3 regions of the Metapseudomonas otitidis genome follow, and region 1 is predicted to be linked to each of the others. Evidence: predicted binding sites of a transcription regulator. Region 1 holds the regulator's gene; each other region holds the start of a gene.
The links. Region 1 encodes FliA, which starts transcription of late flagellar genes. Its sites were predicted from a motif close to CTAAAGTTTNNNNNNNNNNNGCCGNTAA; they were not measured.
Positions count from the first base shown of each region.

Region 2: motA (flagellar motor stator protein MotA) is a predicted target of FliA. The motif match lies at 1,666-1,693, and genes of this name have one in related genera.
Region 3: PotMrB4_RS10845 (methyl-accepting chemotaxis protein) is a predicted target of FliA. The motif match lies at 1,383-1,410, and genes of this name have one in related genera.

Region 1 covers NZ_AP022642.1:3,947,627-3,951,774, forward strand. Annotated here, with positions in the region: gene PotMrB4_RS18105 (chemotaxis protein CheA) at 1-205, opposite strand, end outside; gene PotMrB4_RS18110 (protein phosphatase CheZ) at 218-1,003, opposite strand; gene PotMrB4_RS18115 (chemotaxis response regulator CheY) at 1,023-1,397, opposite strand; gene fliA (RNA polymerase sigma factor FliA) at 1,480-2,226, opposite strand; gene fleN (flagellar synthesis regulator FleN) at 2,223-3,056, opposite strand; gene flhF (flagellar biosynthesis protein FlhF) at 3,132-4,148, opposite strand, start outside.
Region 2 covers NZ_AP022642.1:5,485,582-5,489,729, forward strand. Annotated here, with positions in the region: gene motB (flagellar motor protein MotB) at 1-747, opposite strand, end outside; gene motA (flagellar motor stator protein MotA) at 761-1,612, opposite strand; gene PotMrB4_RS25505 (HDOD domain-containing protein) at 1,730-3,253, shown strand; gene rhdA (thiosulfate sulfurtransferase) at 3,300-4,115, shown strand; gene asd (archaetidylserine decarboxylase) at 4,140-4,148, shown strand, end outside.
Region 3 covers NZ_AP022642.1:2,348,539-2,352,686, forward strand. Annotated here, with positions in the region: gene PotMrB4_RS10840 (Na+/H+ antiporter family protein) at 26-1,345, shown strand; gene PotMrB4_RS10845 (methyl-accepting chemotaxis protein) at 1,462-3,144, shown strand; gene PotMrB4_RS10850 (AI-2E family transporter) at 3,313-4,148, shown strand, end outside.

The DNA.
Region 1 (4,148 bases):
TGTGGCAGCATTCCACAAGGGCGTTTAGCTGGAGGAAACCAGCTCCGCCCTTGACCGTGTGGAAACCCCGGAAAATGGCATTGAGCAGATCCATATCGTCCGGACGGCTCTCCAGCTCAACGAGCTGCTCGGACAATTGCTCCAGTATTTCGCCGGCCTCTACCAGGAAGTCCTGGAGGATTTCTTCATCGGCGTCGAAGCTCATTAGGCGGCTCCCCTAGAAACCAAGGCTGGATAACAGATCATCGACGTCGACCTGATCGGCCACGACGTCATCACGCTTATCGGCATTGATCTGCGGACCTTCACCCCTAGATGGATCTTTTAGTTTTTCTTTCTCGACAACCATCGCTTCGCGGTCATGTTGAATGCCTGCGAAACGGTCTACATCACTGGCCATCAGCACCAGTTTCACCAGGTTGTGCTCAACTTCGGTCACCAACTGGGTGACGCGTTTGATCACTTGCCCGGTCAGGTCCTGATAGTCCTGTGCCAGCAGGATGTCGTTCATATGGGAGGATAGCTGCTCGGTGTCGCGCTGGCTGCGCGCCAGGAACGATTCGATGCGCTTGGCCAACTCCCGGAACGCATCCGCGCCGATCTCGCGCCGCATGAAGCGCCCCCACTCCTCGGAAAGGCTCTGGGCTTCATCGCCCAGGCCATTGAGCAGCGGTGCGCTCTCCTCCACCAGATCCATGGTGCGGTTGGCTGCCTTCTCCGTCATGTGCACGACGTAGGAGAGACGATCCGTCGCATCGGCGATCTGGGACATTTCCTTGGCGTGGGGCAAATGCGGATCGATCTGGAAGTTGACGATCGCATTGTGCAACTCGCGGGTGAGCTTGCCGACTTCCTGATAGAGGCCGCGGTCGCGAACCTTGTTCAGTTCGTGGATCAGTTGCACCGCATCGCCGAAGTTGCCCTTTTCAAGGGTTTCCACCAGCTCGCGTGCATGATTTTTCAGGGTCGACTCGAGGTCTCCCGACTGGGAATCTTTATCCATGGCGTCCTCGCGACTGGCATCAGCCGTTGACCCGCTCGAAGATCTTTTCAATCTTCTCTTTGAGCACCTGGGCCGTGAACGGCTTGACCACGTACCCGTTCACGCCGGCCTGGGCGGCTTCGATGATCTGATCGCGCTTGGCTTCAGCAGTCACCATCAGCACCGGCAGGTGCTTCAGGCGCTCGTCAGCGCGCACGGCTCGCAGCAGGTCGATGCCAGTCATGCCGGGCATGTTCCAGTCGGTGACCAGGAAATCGAAATTGCCGCTGTGCAGCATCGGCAAGGCGGTTGTGCCGTCGTCGGCCTCTGCGGTGTTGGTGAAGCCCAAATCACGCAGGAGGTTCTTGATGATGCGTCTCATCGTAGAGAAATCGTCCACGATGAGGATTTTCATGTTCTTGTCCAAATCGACCTCCGTACAGTCCTGAACGCCCCCGGGTCACGGGGGCGTCGTTCAATCGAAAAACCGGTGTGCTTCAGGCACGCCACTCACCCAGCCGGGCCCGCAGACGTGCGGCGCACTGGCTGTGCAACTGGCTGACTCGGGATTCACTGACTCCCAGCACTTCACCGATTTCCTTCAAATTCAGCTCTTCGTCGTAATACAGCGCCAGCACCAGGCGCTCTCGTTCCGGCAGATTGGCGATGGCATCGGCCAGCGCCGCCTGGAAGCGCTCGTCTTCCAGGTCATTCGAAGGTTCGAGATGGGTGACTCCGGTATCTTCGTGCGCCGTGCCATGCTCCCCGCCTTCCAGAAGGTCGTCGAAGCTGAACAGCCGGCTGCCCAAAGTGTCGCTCAGGATGCCGTAGTAATCTTCGAGACTCAATCCAAGTTCGGCCGCAACCTCCTGATCTTTAGCGTCACGTCCAGTTCTTGCCTCGACTTTGCGGATGGCGTCGCTGACCATCCGGGTATTGCGGTGGACCGAGCGCGGTGCCCAGTCGCCCTTGCGGACCTCGTCGAGCATCGCCCCGCGGATGCGGATGCCGGCGTAGGTCTCGAAACTCGCACCCTTGCTGGAGTCGTACTTCTTCGATGCTTCCAGCAGGCCGATCATCCCCGCCTGCATGAGGTCTTCAACCTGCACGTTCGCCGGCAAGCGTGCCAGCAGGTGGTAGGCGATCCGCTTGACCAGGGGCGCGTAGCGCTCGATCAGCTGGTGCTGGGAATCCCCGGCCTGAGCCTTGTTGTACATGCGAAGTCCACTTGCGGGTGGTGTCATACGGTCGAATCCGCGATGGGTTGCTGCACCAGTCGCTCGACGAAGAACTCAAGGTGGCCGCGGGGGTTGGCCGGTAACGGCCAGCTGTCGACCTTCTGAGCAATCGCCTTGAACGCCAGGGCACATTTCGAACGCGGGAACGCTTCGTAGACCGCTCGCTGCTTCTGCACCGCCTTGCGCACGGACTCGTCGTAGGGGACGGCGCCGACGTACTGCAAGGCCACATCGAGGAAGCGATCGGTCACCTTGGTCAGCTTAGCAAAGAGGTTGCGACCTTCCTGCGGGCTGTGGGCCATATTGGCCAGGACCCGGAAACGGCTCATGCCGAAGTCGCGGTTGAGCAGCTTGATCAGCGCATAGGCGTCGGTAATGGACGTAGGCTCGTCGCAGACGACCACGATCACTTCCTGCGCAGCACGGACGAAGCTGACCACCGCATCGCCGATGCCGGCGGCGGTGTCGATCACCAGCACGTCCAGGTTGTCGCTGATCTCGCTGAACGCCTGGATCAGGCCGGCATGCTGCATCGGCGAGAGCTGGACCATGCTCTGCGTGCCGGAAGCGGCTGGCACGATGCGGACGCCGCCCGGCCCTTGCAGCAGCACGTCACGCAGGTCGCACTCGCCTGCGATCACGTCCGCCAGGGTCCGCTTGGGCGTCAGCCCGAGCAGCACGTCGACGTTGGCCAGGCCGAGGTCGGCGTCCAGCAGCATCACGCGGCGCCCCAGGTCGGCCAGCGCCAGCGAGAGGTTCACGGATACGTTGGTCTTGCCGACACCGCCCTTGCCACCGGTTACAGCAATCACCTGTACGGGATGCAAACTACCCATTTATCACACACCTTGTTCACGTCGACTGGGCCACTTGGCGCATTCACGCCACCCATCCCGGGCGGCTCTGGGTTTCTATCCAACCTGGCGAGTGGGCGCCTGGTACAGACCTGCGAACAGGTCGGCCATGGCTTCCTCGCTGGGGTCCTCCGGTGCCTGAAGGCTCACCGCACGGCTCACCAGTTGGTGACTGCGCGGAACCTGGAGATCATCCGGAATCCGAGGCCCATCAGCGAGATAGGCTACCGGCAGATGCTGGCCGATAGCCAGTCCCAACACTTCGCCCAGGCTCGCGGCTTCATCGAGCTTGGTCAGGATGCAGCCCGAAAGGCCACACCGCTTGTAACTATGGTAGGCCGCTTTCAGCACCTGGCTTTGACTGGTTGCAGCCAAAACGAGGAAATTGCGCGCTTTCACGCTGCGACTGGCCAGTGTCTCGAGCTGCATTTTAAGCGCCGGATCGTTCGCCGGCAGCCCCGCCGTATCAATCAGCACCACACGCTTGCGTGCGAGGGGGGCGAGAGCCTGGGTCAGCGACTGGCCCGGATCGACGTGAGTGACAGACACACCGAGGATGCGGCCCAGGGTCTTCAGCTGTTCCTGGGCACCGATCCGGTAGCTGTCCATGCTCACCAGGGCGATCTGCTGGGCGCCGTACTTAAGCACGTAGCGGGCGGCCAGCTTGGCCAGGGTGGTGGTCTTGCCCATGCCGGCGGGACCGACCAGGGCGATCACGCCCCCCTCTTCCAGAGGCTCCTCGGCAGGGGTACGGATGGCGTGGGCCAGGTGGGCCAGCACCATGCGCCAGGCCTGGCGCGGATCCTTGACGCTGCTCACGCGCTCCAGTAGCACACGGGACAGCTCCACCGGCAGCCCCATCCGCTGCAGGCGACGCCACAGATTGGCCTGCTGCGGGCGACGATTCTGCATCTGGCTCCAGGCGATGGAACCAAGCTGGACTTCGATCAGCTCGCGCAGCCCATTGAGCTCGAAACGCATGGCATCCAGCGCGCGCTGGTCGACCATCGGCGCAGCAGCCGGGGTGACCGGAACGGCCGCGACGGCTGCCGGCGCCACGGCGGGACGGGTCGG
Region 2 (4,148 bases), 1.5 Mb from region 1:
CGGGTAACCGCCCGCAACCAGGGTGCGCCGCGCCGCGTTGGCACGGTTGGCGGACAGCTCCCAGTTGCCGAACTCGCCATTGCCGGCAAACGGCTTGGCGTCGGTGTGACCACTGACGCTGATCTTGTTCGGCACCGCCTTGATGGTCTCGGCCAGGATCAACAGGATGTCCTCGAAATACGGCTGCAGCCGCGCGCTGCCCAGGTCGAACATCGGCCGGTTGGCAGCGTCCATGATCTGAATGCGCAGGCCGTCCTGGGTGATCTCGAAGAGGATCTGGTCCTTGAACTTGCGCAATTCGGGGTTCTCCTCGACCTTGTTCTGCAGCTCCTGCAGCAGCATCTCGAGGCGCTCGCGCTCAACCTGCTCGGCCAGGTTCTCGGCCTGGGTCGGGTCGACCTGGCGGGTCTGGATCTGCTCGTTGCTGGAGGAGTCGACGGACTGTTCCTGGGCGTCGGGGGCGTCCTTCAGCTCGGGGTTCAGGGTACGGTCGGGTGCGGGAGTCGGGGTACCGCCCAAATCGATGACGTAGGGGCTGGCGCTCTCAGTGAAGCCGATCGGGTCCTGGAAGTAGCCGGAGATCGCCTTCTTCTGTTCAGGCGTGGCTGACGACATCAGCCAGAGCACCAGGAAGAACGCCATCATCGCCGTGGCGAAGTCGGCGAAGGCGATCTTCCAGGCGCCCCCATGGTGGCCGGCCGCGCTCTTCTTGACGCGCTTGACGATGATCGGCTGGTTGTTGTCCATGCTCGGTCTTCAATCAGCTGCCGCGGACGGCCTGTTCGAGCTCGCTGAAGCTCGGGCGGTGCGCCGGGAACAGGACCTTGCGCCCGAACTCGACGGCCAGGGACGGCGGCATCCCCGAGGCGGAAGCCACCAGGGTGGCCTTGATGGCCTCGTACAGGTTCAGCTCTTCCTTCGCATCGTGCTCAAGGCTGACCGCCAGCGGGCCGAAGAAACCGTAAGCCGCGAGAATACCGAGGAAGGTCCCCACAAGGGCCGCCGCCACGTGCTTACCGAGTTCTGCCTGGGCAACCTGGCCCAACAACGCCATGGTCACCACGATGCCGAGCACCGCCGCCACGATGCCGAAGCCCGGCAGGCCGTCGGCGATCCGGTTGACAGCATGGGCCGGATGCTCCAGCTCTTCCTTGAGGCTGTTCAGTTCCATGTCGAACAGGCCTTCCAGCTCGTGGGGCGCCATGTTCCCGGAAGACATGATGCGCAGGTAGTCGCTGATGTAGGCCACCATCCCCGCATCCTTGAGGATGGCCGGGTACTTGCTGAAGATCGGGCTCGCGTTGGGGTCTTCGATGTCGGCCTCGATGGCCATCATCCCTTCACGGCGGCTCTTGTTGAGGATTTCGTAGAGCAGGCGCAACACTTCGAGGTAGAACGCATGGGTGAAGCGCGAGCTGAACATCTTCAGCGACTTCTTCAGCACGTGCATGAAGGTGCTGCCAGGGTTGGCCTGGAGGAAAGCCCCCAGCGCCGCACCGCCGATGATCAGCACCTCGAAGGGCTGGATCAACGCGGCGATCTGGCCGTGTGAAAGGACATAGCCACCGAGCACGGCGGCGAAGACGACGATGATGCCGATTATCTTTGCCATAGAGAGAAGGGAGTTTCCGGGTGAAAACAGGGCCGCGAATACAGCCCTTCTAATTATCGGAACTTATGCGCCAGACTATAGCCAGTTAAGGCGAAAAGCCAGTTCGGCACAAACCTCATGAAGACCTCAAAGCCCGTCCCCACAAGCCTCGAAGGCTGGATCAAGCAGCTCGACGGTGTTCGCCTGCCGATCCCTGCCGCCAGCCACGAGCGGGTGCGTCGGGCCCTGGGGGACAGCCGCCGTTCGTTGCGCGACATCGCCGACATGATCCAGGACAGCCCCGCCCTTGCCCTCAGCCTGATGCGCGAGGCGAACCGCACGGCGACAGCACTGGGCGGCCCGGCGGAAAGCCTCGAGGTAGCCCTGACCCGCCTCGGCCTGAAGCGCTCCGAAGAGTTGCTCAATCGCCTGCCCGCCGTTGCCGAACACGACATTCCCCTGCCCCTCCGCCAGATCCTGTTGATCAGTCAGCACGCATCCCAGCAGGCCAACGGCCTGTTCGCCGCCCGACTGGCCAGGCTGTGGCAGGAGATCCACTGGAACAGCCTGCTCTTCCTCTCGCCGCTCTGGCCGCTGCTGGCGCTCTATCCCGAGCTGTTCAGCGCCTGGGAAAAGCGCGTACTGGTGCGCGGCGAACCCGCCCGCAAGGTCGAGCGCGACCTGCTAGGCGTTCCCGTCCTGCGCCTGTGCCAGGCCCTTGCAGAGCATTGGCGACTGCCCGAGTGGATCACTGAAGGCTACCGCCTGCTGAATGCTCAGCAGAGAATGCTGGTCAAAGCACTGCACATTGCCCGCGACAACGAGCATCCGCTGCACCAGCAGCAGTTATTGGATGCCGACACCGACCTGCGCCGCTGGCTGACCCAGCCCGCCAACACCGTGCTGCTGGCCAACGGTCTGGCCATCTCGGCCCACAACTCCTGGACCTGCGACCACAGCCTGCGCTGGCAGCGCCTGACAGGGCTCTACATGCAACTGCCCCTGGCAGACGTGCAGCAGCTCGTCCACCAGCAGGCCGTGGAAAGTGCTCGCCACCACGCCACGCCCGAGCTCTGGCATCCGGCGCAAGGCCTCATCTGGCCGTGGGGCACCAGCCGCTGGCCGGTCGATGCGGCCAAACCGGCACCGCCGCCCCCGGCCGCCCTGCAGGAATGGCGCACCCTCTGCACCCAGCTGCTGCAAGAGCCGAGCACCTTCGCCAATATCGTCCAGCTCACCGCCTGCGCCCGCGACGCACTTGCCGCCTGCGGCATGCGCCGCAGCCTGCTCCTGCTGGTGGACAAGACCCAGACGCGCCTGATGGTCCAGCAGAGCGGCGGCCTGCCCAAGGAGGCAGCCGGCCTGCAGTTGGACCCGGCCCAGAGCCAGGTCCTCAAGCGCCTGCTTGCCCAGCCGGGCCAACTGCGCCTGAGCCCGGAGAACGCGGCGCAGTACTCCGCCTTCATCCCCGGCAACCTCAAGGCCCTGTTCCCGGCCGATCACCTGTTGCTGCGCTCCGTGGCGGCCAATGGGCGGGTGGTGCTGCTGGTGGTTGCCGATCAGGGCGGCCAGCCGTTCTCCGACATCGGGTTGCAGGCCTTCGGAAAGACCATGCAATGCATCGAGCGCGCCCTGCTTGGCTTTGCCAGTCGCGGGCGCTGACCTTTCCGCTACAATCTCCCGCTTTCCGCCCTTACCGGAGCCCGTCATGCCTGCCTTTGCCGGCCTGCCATTGGTCATAGAGCCCGCCGACCTGGCCGCACGCCTGGATGCCCCTGAGCTGATCCTGGTGGATCTCACCAGCGCCGCCCGCTATGCCGAGGGCCACATCCCCGGCGCCCGCTTCGTCGACCCCAAGCGCACCCAGTTGGGCCAGCCACCTGCCCCCGGCCTGCTGCCGGCCAAGGCTGACCTTGAGGCACTGTTCGGTGAACTGGGCCATCGTCCCGACGCGGTCTACGTGGTCTATGACGACGAAGGTGGCGGCTGGGCCGGGCGCTTCATCTGGCTGCTGGATGTGATCGGCCACCCGCATTACCACTATGTCGATGGTGGCCTGCATGCCTGGCTCGCCGACGGCCACGCCACATCCGGCGATACCCCCACACCCGCCGGCGGCTCGCTGCCCCTGGTGCTGCACAACGCCCCGACCGCCACCCGCGAGTACCTGCAGAGCCGCCTCGGCGCAGCCGACCTGGCGATCTGGGATGCCCGCAACCCCGCCGAGTACGCCGGCACCAAGGTGCTGGCTGCCAAGGGCGGACACATCCCCGGCGCGATCAATTTCGAATGGACCGCCGGCATGGACCCGTCGCGCGCGCTGCGTATCCGCCGCGACATGCCTGAAATCCTCAACCGGCTGGGCATCACCCCCGACAAGGAAGTGATCACCCACTGCCAGACCCACCACCGCTCCGGCTTCACCTACCTGGTGGCCAAGGCGCTCGGCTACCCCCGCGTGAAGGGCTACGCCGGCTCCTGGTCGGAGTGGGGCAACCACCCGGACACGCCCGTCGAGGCCTGAGGCCCCGGAACCCAAGGAAAGACCATGAAAGAA
Region 3 (4,148 bases), 1.6 Mb from region 1:
ACAGGGCGGCCTTCGGGAGAGTGGAATGAATGCGGTGATCGTGGCAGTCGGCGTGATGCTGGTGCTGAGCCTGCTGCGCGTGCACGTGGTGCTGGCGCTGATCCTGGGTGCGCTGGTGGGCGGCCTGCTGGGTGGGCTTGGCGTGGACGGCACGCTGGAGGCTTTCAACAAGGGGCTGGGCGGTGGTGCAACCGTTGCGCTGTCCTACGCGATGCTGGGGGCCTTTGCCGTGGCGATCTCCCGCTCCGGGCTAGCCCATGCGCTGGCCGACCGGGTGCTGGCGCTGGTGGGGCGCCAGGATGGCAACGGCGGCGGTGCCCTGAAATGGGGCCTGGTGGCGCTGTTGCTGGGCGTTGCGATCGCCTCGCAGAACATCCTGCCGATTCACATCGCCTTCATCCCGCTGCTGGTGCCGCCGCTGCTGTACGTGCTGACCCGTCTGCAGATCGACCGCCGGCTGGTGGCCTGCGTGATCACCTTCGGTCTGATCACGCCGTACATGTTCCTGCCGGTGGGCTTCGGCAACATCTTCCTCAACGAGATCCTGCTGGCCAACGTGGCCCGCAGCGGGGCGGACATCAGTGGCGTCAGCGTCACCCAGGCGATGGCCATCCCGGCGCTGGGCATGGTCGCGGGCCTGCTGATCGCGGTGCTGTTCAGCTACCGGCGCAAGCGCGTCTACGACCTGGAGCGCATCGCCGCCGCCGAGCAGGTGGAGGTGGCCTACGACCGCCGCAGCCTGCTGGCGGCCGGGGCGGCCATTGTCGCCGCCTTCGTGGTGCAGCTGTGGCTGGACTCGATGATCGTCGGCGCACTGGTGGGCTTCCTGCTGTTCTCCGCCAGCGGCGTGGTGCGCTGGCGCCAGGTGGACGACCTGTTCACCGAGGGCATGAAGATGATGGCGATGATCGGCTTCATCATGATCGCCGCCGCCGGCTTCGCCGAGGTGATGCGTGCCACCGGCCAAGTGGCCACCCTGGTGGAGGCCTCCGCCGGGCTGATCGGCAACAGCAAGGCGCTTGGCGCACTGCTGATGCTGCTGGTGGGGCTGCTGGTGACCATGGGCATCGGCTCGTCGTTCTCCACGGTGCCGATCATCGCGGCGATCTTCGTGCCGCTGTGCCTGCAGCTGGGCTTCAGCCCGCTGGCCATCGTCTCCATCGTCGGCACGGCCGGCGCACTGGGAGACGCCGGTTCGCCGGCCTCCGACTCGACGCTGGGCCCTACCTCCGGCCTGAACGTGGACGGCCAGCACAACCACATCTGGGACACCGTGGTGCCCACCTTCCTGCATTACAACCTGCCCCTGCTGGCCTTCGGCTGGCTGGCGGCCATGGTGTTGTGACGGAGCGCTCGTTCCGCCGCGTTTTCCCCACGATTCGCTATAGCTAATGAAGGGACAGCCGATACCTCGGCTGTCCCCTTTCGTTTTCCCGGTCTGCCGCCCTGAGGAATGGATACATGCGCTTGACACTCAAAACCAAGGTCCTGCTACTGGCGCTCGCGCCGGTGATACTGTTCGCCGTCGTGCTCAGCGGCGCAGCAGCCAAGGTCCTGCTGAGCCTCGCCGAGGGTGAGGTGAAGGAAACCCGCGAGCGTCTGATCGATGAGAACCGCCGTGAACTGCAGCATTACATGCAGATCGCCCTGGGCTCGGTGCAGATGCTGTATGACGCGTCGGCCGCCAGTGACATGGCGAGCCGCGAAAAAGCCATCGAGATCCTGAAGAAGATCAAGTACGGCAAGGACAGCTACTTCTTCGCCTACGACTCCCAGGTGATCCGCCTGTTCCGTGGCGACAGCCCGGTGGACGTGGGCAAGAGCTTCTCCGGCCGCAAGGACGTCAACGGCGTGGCTGTGAACGACGAACTGGTCCGGGTCGCCAAGGATGACAGCCGCTACGTCTTCTACAGCTCGCCCTTGCCGGGCAACGAGAGCGTGCAGGTGCCCAAGCTCGGCTACAGCTATTACCTGCCCAAGTGGGACATGGCCCTGGGCACGGCGGTGAACCTGGACGGCGTCGAGGCCCAGGTGGCCGAGGTGCAGGAGGCGATCGACGCGCGCATCAGCACCATCCTCACCAGCATCGTGGTGATTGCGGCGATTTTGCTGGTGGTGTTCGGCATCGTCGGCACGACCCTGGCCAACGCCTTCCTGCGTCCGTTGCAGCAGATCAAGGCCAACCTTGACGACATCGCCGCCGGTGACGGTGACCTGACCCACCGCCTGCCGATCAACAGCCAGGACGAGCTGGGCGAGCTGGCCGGCTCCTTCAACCGCTTCGTCGAGAAGATCCACGGCCTGGTGCGCCAGATCGTCGAGATGACCGTGCAGCTCACCGGCCTGGTGGACCAGGTGTCCGCCCAGGCCCACCGCTCCGAGCAGGCCATGGAGCGCCAGCGCCACGAGACCGACCAGGTGGCCACCGCCATCAACGAGATGAGCGCCGCTGCCCATGAGGTGGCCCAGAGCGCCCAGGGGGCTGCCGAGGCCGCACAGAAGACCGACCAGGAAGGCCAGGCCGCCAAGCGCGTGGTGGACGGCAGCATCACCCGTATCCATTCGCTGGTGGGCGATATCCGCGAGAGCGGCGTGTCCCTGGACAGCCTGCAGCAGGACGTGCAGTCCATCGTCAGCGTGCTGGGGGTGATCCGCTCCATTGCCGAACAGACCAACCTGCTGGCCCTCAACGCCGCCATCGAGGCCGCCCGTGCGGGCGAGGCCGGTCGTGGCTTTGCCGTGGTGGCCGACGAGGTGCGCGCCCTGGCCAGCCGCACCCAGCAGAGCACCCAGGAAATCCAGGGCATGATCGACCGCCTGCAACAGGGCACCCAGGACGCGGTGACCGCCATGCGCCGCTCCAGCGATGCCGGCGAGGTCACCAGCGAGCAGGCCAACCAGGCCGGCGCCTCGCTGGACGCCATTGCCGGTCTGATCGGCACCATCAACGCCATGAACGCGCAGATCGCCAGCGCCGCCGAGGAGCAGACGGCGGTGGCCGAGGAGATCAACCGCAGCGTGCACCAGATCGCCGTTGCCGTGGACAGCGTCGCCGACGACACCCGCCAGGGTGCCGAGACCGCCCGCTCCCTGGCCGCCCTGGGCGAACGCCTGGGTGCGCTGGTGCGTCAGTTCCGCATCTGATTGCCGGCTTGTTCGGCTCGGGGCGCGAGGCTATTCGCGTTCCGGGCTGAAGCCCGGGCCAAGGCGACTCCACCCCTGGCGCTTTCGGGCGCTGCACCTGCAAAGTCTTCGCACTTTGTGCCGACACTGGCGGACTAAACCGGTAACCCCACTGGATACCGCCCGCCCATGTCCGCCTCTCGCTATCCCCTCGAACTTCGCTCGCTGATCCTGCTGCTGGTACTGGTCTCCCTGGCCTTCATCTGGATCCTGCTGCCGTTCTATGGCGCCGCCTTCTGGGCGGTGGTGCTGGCGGTGGTGTTCGCACCACTGCAACGCCGCCTGGCCCTGCGCCTGGGTGGGCGCGGCAACCTGTCGGCGCTGCTGACCCTGGGGGTATGCCTGCTGGTGGCGATCATCCCGGTGTGCCTGATCGGCCTGCTGCTGGTGCAGCAGGGGGCCGATCTGTACAGCCGACTGGAGTCCGGCGAGCTGGACCTGGGCATGTACCTGGAACGCTTCATCGACCTGCTCCCGCAGGCGCTACAGCATCAGCTGGGGCGCTTCGGCCTGGACAACCTGAACGGCCTGCGTGACCGCCTGGTGGGCGCTGCCACCCAGGGCAGCCAGTTCCTTGCGACCCAGGCATTCTCCATCGGGCAGGACACCTTCCAGGTGGTGATCGGCTTCTTCCTGATGCTCTACCTGCTGTTCTTCTTCCTCCGCGACGGCCCGGAAATCGTGCGGCACATCCGCATGGCGGTGCCCCTGGCGGATCACCACAAGCGTCGCCTGCAGCTGAAGTTCACCCGTGTGGTGCGGGCGACGGTCAAGGGCAACGTGGTGGTGGCGGTGATCCAGGGCGGGTTGGGTGGCGTGGTGTTCTGGCTGCTGGACATCCCCAGCGCATTGCTCTGGGGCGTGCTGATGGCCTTCCTGTCCCTGCTGCCGGCGGTGGGCTCGGGGCTGATCTGGGCGCCGGTGGCGGCCTGGCTGATGCTCAGCGGTGACCTCTGGCAGGGCGT